DNA from 2 places in the Streptococcus sp. V913 genome. Region 2 is predicted to be linked to the other one. Evidence: riboswitches for the same ligand, from Rfam matches in the RefSeq annotation. Region 2 holds a riboswitch; the other holds the start of a gene.

Region 1 (4,422 bases), on a different contig from region 2:
TCAATCCTCTTTCCTCGGCAGAAATACCTGTGGTCGTTTCCTTATAATCAATTGAAACTGTAAAAGCAGTCTTATGATTATCTGTATTGTTTTCAACCATAGGTGAAAGCATTAATTGATTAGCTAAACTTTCGCTCATAGGCATACAAATTAATCCTTTGGCATAAGTAGCCATGAAATTAACATTTTCTGTTGTAGCTGCTTGTGCGGAACAAATTAAGTCTCCTTCGTTTTCTCTATCCTTGTCGTCTATAACAAGAACAAGTCGTCCCTTCTGCAATGCTTCTAATGATTCTTGTATTTTTCGATATTCCATTGACTGATCATCCTTTCTGCTAAAATCCATTTTGGTATAATAGTTCCTTAGATATCTCTGACTTCGGAGAGTTATCCATTAGTTTTTGCACATATTTACCTAATATATCATTTTCAAGATTTACTGTACATCCGACTTGTTTACTCTTAAGAATAGTTTGTTCCAAAGTATGAGGGATAACAGATACTGAAAAGTTTAGTTTGGAGACTTTAGCGACAGTCAGACTAATGCCGTCAATTGTAATAGATCCTTTTTCAACTATTAAATCTAAAATTTCTTTTTGTGTGTTGATTTGATACCATACAGCATTATCATCTTTTTTTATTGACGAGATTTTTCCTGTACCATCAATGTGTCCTGTAACGACGTGACCTCCAAGTCGACTGTTGACAGATAAGGCTCTTTCTAGATTTACCTCACTTCCATGTTTTAATAGTGTAAGAGCTGTTCGGCTCCATGTTTCATTCATTACATCAACTGTAAAGGATTGATGATTGAAATGAGTAACTGTAAGACAGATACCATTTACTGCTATACTATCGCCTAAATGGATATCCGTTAATACTTTTGAGGCTTTAATTGATAGTTTGCAATTACGAGAGTCTTTCTGTATTCTTTCAACTTTTCCGATTTCTTCAATTATTCCTGTGAACATGGATAAATCACTTCACTTTCTATGAGATAGTCATCTCCTATTTGAGAAAAAGCATAAGGTTTCAAGCTAATAGCGTCATTTGGCAAAGAAATACCTTCACCTCCGACAGGAAACTTGGCATTGCCTCCAAAAATTTTTGGTGCAATATATATTTTCAGCTCATCAACAATTTGTTGTTCTAAAGCACTCCAATTCATTAGACTGCCCCCTTCCAGAAGTAGGCTATCAATCTGCATGTTTCCTAGATGTTGCATTAAACTTGATAAGTCTATATGATTGCCTTTTTTCTTTATGGAAAGTATTTCACAGCCATGATTTTGATATAGCTTCATTTTATTTTTGTCTTCAGAGGAAGTGGCAATGTAAGTTTTAATATCATTTGCTGTTTTTACTATTTTAGAGGTAAGAGGAGTTCGTAAATGTGTATCGCATATGATACGGATAGGATTTTTCCCTTCCTCCAATCTACATGTCAGCAAAGGATCGTCTTGAATAACAGTATTGACTCCCACCATAATCGCACTAACATGGTGTCGTAACTGATGTACATGCTTTCTTGCCTCTTCTCCAGTAATCCATTTGGATTGATTTGTTTTAGTGGCTATTTTTCCATCCATTGTCATTGCATATTTCATAAAAACATAGGGTACATGCTGGGTAATATACTTTCTAAAACTTTTTATTAAGTTAAGACACTCATTTTCTAAAACTCCAACAGTAACTTGAAGATTATTTTCCTCAAGTATCTTTACTCCTTTTCCAGATACAATAGGGTTACAGTCTAGGCTTCCAATGACTACTCTTGTAATACCACTATCGATTATAGCGTCTATACAAGGAGGTGTTTTCCCGAAGTGACAACAGGGTTCAAGTGTTACATAAAGCGTCGCTCCGACAGGGGATTCTCTACAGTTTTTTAGAGCATTTCTCTCAGCATGTGGGCCACCAAAAAACTCATGATAACCTTGTCCGATAATGTGATTATCTTTTACAATAACTGCGCCAACCATAGGATTGGGATTGACGTAACCAGCTCCTTTTTGTGCCAATTTTATTGCTAATTTCATATATTTTGAGTCGCTCATCTCACTACCTCCAAAAAAAAATACCTTGAATAGGGGACTATTCAAGGCATACAAAAGAAAACTTATGCGATTAACAAAAATGCTCTGAAATGACAAGTAATCATTTCAGAGCACGCAAAAAGCACAAATATACTTTTATCTTCTTTCATCCAGACTATACTGTCGGCTTTGGAATTTCACCAAATCATGCCTTTCGGCTCGTGGGCTATACCACCGGTAGGGAATTGCACCCTGCCCTGAAGATAGTTATTCAATTACAAATGATTATAGTACTTAATTTTCAATATGTCAATAGATAAGCATAAATTATTTTTGATATACTGTATTTGTGATAGTCGATTCTCACTCCTCGGATAAAGAAAATATGATATACTAGATAAACGAAATAAGAGAAAAGGAAAACTATGTACGAATATTTAAAAGGAATCATTACCAAAATTACTGCTAAATACATTGTTCTTGAAACCAACGGTATCGGTTATATCCTGCATGTAGCCAATCCCTATGCTTACTCGGGACAGGTCAATCAAGAAGCTCAAATTTATGTGCATCAGGTTGTGCGTGAGGACGCCCATCTACTTTATGGATTTCGCTCAGAAGATGAGAAAAAACTCTTTCTCAGTCTGATTTCGGTATCTGGGATTGGGCCTGTGTCAGCTCTTGCTATTATCGCTGCTGATGACAATGCTGGCTTGGTTCAAGCCATCGAAAGCAAGAACATCACCTACTTGACCAAGTTTCCTAAAATTGGCAAGAAAACAGCCCAGCAGATGGTGCTGGACTTGGAAGGCAAGGTAGTTGTGGCTAGTGATGACCTTCCTGCTAAGGTGGCAGTGCAAGCAAGTGCTGAAAACCAAGAACTGGAAGAAGCTATGGAAGCTATGTTGGCGCTGGGCTACAAGGCAACCGAGCTCAAGAAAATCAAGAAATTCTTTGAAGGAACGACAGATACAGCTGAGAACTATATCAAGTCGGCCCTTAAAATGTTGGTCAAATAGGAGCAGATCATGACAAAACGTTGTTCGTGGGTCAAGATGACCAATCCGCTCTACATCGCCTATCATGATGAAGAGTGGGGACAGCCCCTTCATGATGACCACGCCCTTTTTGAGTTGCTTTGTTTGGAGACCTATCAGGCTGGTCTGTCTTGGGAAACGGTGCTAAACAAGCGCCAAGCTTTCAGAGAAGCATTTTACAACTACCAAGTCCAAGGTGTTGCAGAGATGACGGATGCCGAGTTGGAGACCTTGTTAGACAATCCAACCATCATTCGAAATAGAGCCAAGATTTTTGCTACGCGTGCCAATGCTCAAGCATTTTTACAAGTCCAGAAAACCTATGGCTCTTTTGATGCCTATCTCTGGTCTTTTGTTGATGGACAAACCATCATCAATGATGTCCCTGACTATCGCCTAGCACCTGCTAAAACAGCCCTGTCTGAAAAGTTATCTCAAGATCTCAAAAAACGAGGCTTCAAGTTTACAGGTCCCGTCGCTGTTTTGTCTTTTCTACAGGCGGCAGGTCTGATAGATGATCATGAGAATGATTGTGAGTGGAAGAGCGGTGCAGGCGTTTAACTATCTGAGAATATAGAAAAAAACTGAGAAATTCATCTCAGCTTTTTTTATTATAGTCAAAGCGAATGACTTGCTTATTTGCATCCACATAAGCATAGATGCCAAAGGGCACAATGGCTCTTGGTGTGGCATGGCCTACGTTTAAATTATAGACAATCGGGATATTGCTGTCAATGATGTCCATTAGCGCCTCCTTATAGTCGTCATAGAAGGTTTCATCCATAGGTTTCCCGACCAAGAGTCCACTGATGACCTCAAATATCCCAGTTTCTTTCAAAGCCTGCAACATTTTTTTGAAGTTTTCCGGCTCAGGCTTTTCTTCGCTTGTTTCTAGCAAGAGGATCTTTCCTTCCCAGTCAGATAAGTCAGGGAAGAGTTTGTACTTTCGGCAGAGTTCTCTACTGTCTGCATATCGAGAATTGTCAAAGATATCATAGAGAGACTCAAGGCAACCACCGAGGATTCCTCCCTCAAACTGGGCATTTCCTTGCAACAAGTCAAAACCGGTATTTGCATGACTGACACGAGTTGTTCCCAGGGCCTTGGGACTAAAATCAGTCCGTTCCTCATACCAAACGTCGCTAGGGCGGATTTCTGAGATTCTTCCTGTCTTGATCAGTTCTTTAAAGTAGTGAAAGCTATAGGGCAACATCTCCTTGTCCAATTCACAAATGTCTGCTAGAAAGGATTGTCCATAAAAAGTCTTGATTCCTAGTTTATGCAACATAAGGTGGTTCATAGTGGTATCCGAGAAACCAAGAAAAATCTTTGGTTTGATAACCTTTTGAA
Region 2 (4,422 bases):
AGTAACTGATCTCCTACCTCAAGTCTATCCTCTCCAGTAGGGAAAATTGTTTTTCCTTTTCGGATAACGGCTGCGATGAGAACCCCTTTCTTCAATTTCAGATGTGAAAGAGGTTTGGCAGTCATTTTATTAGCTTCCTTGATTTGGAATTGAAGAGTTTCAATTTGACCGTTTGCTAGATGGTGCATGGCTTGAAGGTCTGAGTATTGAGCGTTTACTCGACCACGGATAAAGTGCATAATGGTATCCACTGCAATGCTTTTGGGTGTGATGATACTTGAAAAATCAGGTGCATGGATAATCTCTAAAAGGCTAGTTCGATTCACCTTGGTGATATTCTTATGGACACCAACACGGTCTAAGAACATAGAGGTAATGATGTTTTCCTCATCAACTCCAGTCAAAGTTGCAACTGCATCATAGTTGGGAGCACTTTCCTCAAGCAAGATATCTTTGGCAGTTCCATCTCCCTGTACGATATAGAGATTTGGAAATTTTTCACTGAAGAGACGAGCTCTCTCAGGATTAATCTCGATAACTTTAGTGTCAATACGGCTATCTTTTAAAATGCCAAGTAGGTAATAAGCAATTTTTCCAGCACCAACGATGAGCAAGCTTTTCACTGTACGTGATTTGAAATAGTTATGGAAAAGCATCATATCCACACGATTCCCAGTAACAAAAATTCTATCTCTATCCTGAATGGTGATATCACCGCTCGGAATCATAAGTTGATGGTCTCGTTCCATAGCGCAGACAATGATATTGCCAAATTTTTTACGAAAATCTGAGATTGGCATTTGACAGAGACCACTGGAATCTTTGACAACAAACTCCATCAGGTTGACCCTTCCCCCTGAGAACCGCTCAACTGAGAGTGCATTCGGAAAATCAATGATATTTGAGATAGCACGGGCGGCTAGGAGTTCTGGGTTAACGATAAGTGAGAATCCAAGAATATTTTTCTCTTTGAAATAGGTATTGGAGTATTCAGGATTTCGCACTCGAACGATAGTCTCTTTAGCGCCCATTTTTTTAGCAAGTACTGCTGAAATCATATTCACTTCATCGTGTTCCGTTAGAGCGATAAAGATATCACACTCTTGAACGCCGGCTTGCTCTAAGATAGCAAAGTCTGCTCCATTTCCAAGGAGTCCCATGATATCAAAGCGACTGACAATATGATTGAGAACAGCCTCATCTTGTTCGATGAGGACAACGTCGTGTTTTTCTGCAACCAGTGAACGACAGAGGGCGAAACCGACTTTCCCTCCACCAACAAGGACAATTTTCATATAAAAACCCTACTTTTTCATGATGTAACTATCATACCCTTTTTTCGCAAAAAATGCACTTGCCAAGGCATTTTAGAGGATAAGAAAAGCCTTTTTTTAAGTGTTTAAAGATAAAATCGGTCACCTTTCATAGAAATGTCTATCATATGAAATGATTTCGCTCATTTAATATCCTTTCTCAGAAAAAGAATGACTAAGTATGGAAATATTATCAAAAAAAGTAAAAAAATCAAGTCATTTCTATTGACAATGATTCTGAAAGTGTTATACTAAGGAAGTAGTTTCGCTGATTTACTTCAAACCTGTTGTGAGGTAAGTTAACGATGCCTTAACCACGCTGTTTGCTGAGCTTGACTCCGGGCAGTGTGGCTATTTTTTTGCAATGATAAAAGGAAACCCGTCATGACAAATCACATTGTATTATTTGAACCTCAGATTCCACAAAATACAGGTAACATTGCGCGTACTTGCGCTGCGACCAATTCTCCCCTTCACATCATCAAACCGATGGGATTTCCTATTGATGATCGCAAGATGAAGCGGGCTGGTTTGGATTACTGGGATAAGTTAGAGATCCATTTTTATGACAGTTTGGAAGATTTTATGTCTCAGATGAAGGGTAAACTCTATCTGATTTCGAAATTCGCGGAAAAGGTGTACTCTGAGGCAGATTTATCGACTGACGAAGCCCATTATTTTCTCTTCGGACGTGAAGACAAGGGCTTGCCTGAGGACTTTATGAGAGAACATCCTGAGAAAGCTCTCCGTATCCCGATGAATGATGAACATGTCCGCAGTCTCAATGTTTCCAATACGGTCTGCATGATTGTCTATGAGGCTCTTCGTCAGCAACATTTTGCTGGTTTAGAGCTCGTTCACACCTATGAAGCGGATAAATTGAAATAAACAAAATGCTTGCACTTGCAAGCGTTTTTTGTTATGATTAAAGGGTCTTCAGGGCTGGGTGAAATTCCCGACCGGCGGTGACTTTAACTAGCTATTTTGGCTTTCTCGTCGTTGTCTTGTCTCGATATACTTTAAGTATTATCTTCGACTGCGACGCCTAGATTACTCCAAAATATCTTAGTTAAAGAAGTCCGCGAGCGCAAGCTGATGTGGTGTGATTCCACAACCGACAGTATAGTCTGGATGGGAGAAGACGAAAGAATAGCCTTGTCTGTTCTGATGAGTTTATAGATAAATTGCAACCGCTTGCTCAAAAGAGTGAGGGGGAACTTTTGGGATATAAAAAGTGAGAATAGATAGAGGGATCCTTTCCAACTTCTTCTGATTTTATAGAAAATTGGAGGAACCTGTTATGACAAACACACGTCGACTTTCGACCATTGCGATTTTATCAGCCATTTCATTTGTGCTGATGTACTTTGACTTTCCGCTCTTGCCAGCGGCAAGCTTCCTCAAGATCGAGTTTAGTATTTTGCCAGTCCTTGTGGGCTTGGTGGTGATGGATTTGCCTGCTGCTCTCGGGATTCTCTTGCTGCGATCACTCTTGAAGTTACTTCTCAATAGCCAGGGAGTGAATACCTACATTGGTTTGCCAATGAATATCGTGGCCGTGGGAGTTTTTGTTATCGCTTTTGGCTTGATTTGGAAAAAGGAACGCAGCACCCTTCGTTTCCTACTAGCATCTCTAGCGGGAACCATCGGATTGACTGTTGCTATGTTGGCTCTCAACTATGTTTATGCGGTTCCTTTGTACGCGCAGTTTGCCAACTTTGATATTGGAAAAATTTTGGGACTTTCTAACTACCTAATGACCATGGTTTTACCTTTTAACCTGATTGAAGGTATAATCTTTGCCGTTTCATTCTGGTTGTTGTACGTCCTCTTGAAACCAACCTTAAAACATTATGAGAGATAAACAAACATTTTTAATGAAGGGCAGTTTTGCCCTTTTACTTTTCGTCCTTCTTGGCTATATGGTTAAGTTCTATCCTGAAACGCTGGTCGGTTTTGATCAACCAATTCAGACTGTCATTCGTGGGGACTTGCCAGATTATTTGACAGTTCTGTTCCGTTCCCTTACGCATTTGATTGATATCCCAGTAATCATCACCTGGGTTGCCATTGCAACCTTTATCTTTTATCGTAAGCAGTGGAAGATAGAAAGCTACTTCATGGCGGGTAATCTAGCCTTAGCCGGTCTTTTAATCGTGACCTTCAAAAACATCTACCAGCGCCCACGGCCAGCTATCTTACACTTGGTAGAGGAGAAGGGTTTTTCTTTTCCAAGTGGCCATTCTCTGGCTGTAACCTTGATGGTAGGCACTCTGATTGTCATTCTCAGTCAACGGATGAAAAATCCAGTCTGGAGAAAAATCGTGCAAATCGTCCTTGGCCTCTACCTAGTCAGTGTGCTGGCATCAAGAGTCTATCTGGGAGTTCACTACCCATCAGATGTTCTTGCCAGTCTCTGTGTGGGTTTGGGAATCTTGTTTATCGAATTTCCTTTCTATGACAAGCTTCGATTTCAATGGCGATTTAAAGGCAAGCAGAAGTAAATATCGAATTCCCTTGAGTAGAAAGAAATGAAAGTCGACATAAAAGCTCTCCATCCGACTCAACTATACTTATCAGAAAAGAAACTAGAAGGCATCCAGACACTTTATCAGTCGGCAGAAATAATCAATGTTGCTCCAATCAGTATTCTTGCGTTCGGAGATTGCTTGTTTATTACAGATGGCCATCACAGGGCTTATCAGGCTTTATTGGCGGGTAGGAATATGATTTCTGCTGAGTGGGATAGAGATGGTGGCGATGAACTATATCATCTCTATGCGCAAGCTTGCGAGGAAAGAAAGATTTACTCTGTTTTGGATTTAAAAGACTGTATCTTAGCTCAAGATGAGTATGAAGCAAAATGGTATAACTGGTGCGATGGTTTTAATCAAGCAGCAACTCTTTTATTGAAAAGGAAAGCGGATGAAACAGATCTTACAAATAGGTAGTGCATTGCGTCTTGTTCCTTTTTATATTGAAATTAGTCTGGTCTAACTTGTTTTTTAACTAAAAATCTGATAAACTATGTAGTAATTGAATAGGAATCCGCAAGACTAGTAACTCAAGGGAAGTATATTAGGGAGGAGAGCCATGACTGCAAGCTCTC

The links. A riboswitch is a leader RNA that binds a small molecule or an ion and turns the genes downstream of it on or off. The one in region 2 is predicted to bind FMN.
Region 1: it holds a riboswitch for FMN, as region 2 does, so the genes downstream of both, ribD (bifunctional diaminohydroxyphosphoribosylaminopyrimidine deaminase/5-amino-6-(5-phosphoribosylamino)uracil reductase RibD) here and ACXYSL_RS07435 (ECF transporter S component) in region 2, are expected to answer to the same signal.

What each region holds. Positions count from the first base shown of each region.
Region 1 is NZ_JBTHHX010000003.1:24,130-28,551, reverse strand. It holds gene ACXYSL_RS06275 (bifunctional 3,4-dihydroxy-2-butanone-4-phosphate synthase/GTP cyclohydrolase II) at 1-316, opposite strand, end outside; gene ribE (riboflavin synthase) at 336-971, opposite strand; gene ribD (bifunctional diaminohydroxyphosphoribosylaminopyrimidine deaminase/5-amino-6-(5-phosphoribosylamino)uracil reductase RibD) at 956-2,056, opposite strand; FMN riboswitch at 2,190-2,304, opposite strand; gene ruvA (Holliday junction branch migration protein RuvA) at 2,461-3,054, shown strand; gene ACXYSL_RS06255 (DNA-3-methyladenine glycosylase I) at 3,064-3,633, shown strand; gene ACXYSL_RS06250 (S66 family peptidase) at 3,671-4,422, opposite strand, start outside.
Region 2 is NZ_JBTHHX010000004.1:61,232-65,653, forward strand. It holds gene trkA (Trk system potassium transporter TrkA) at 1-1,295, opposite strand, end outside; gene ACXYSL_RS07430 (tRNA (cytidine(34)-2'-O)-methyltransferase) at 1,698-2,201, shown strand; FMN riboswitch at 2,242-2,460, shown strand; gene ACXYSL_RS07435 (ECF transporter S component) at 2,614-3,177, shown strand; gene ACXYSL_RS07440 (phosphatase PAP2 family protein) at 3,167-3,817, shown strand; gene ACXYSL_RS07445 (chromosome partitioning protein ParB) at 3,845-4,264, shown strand.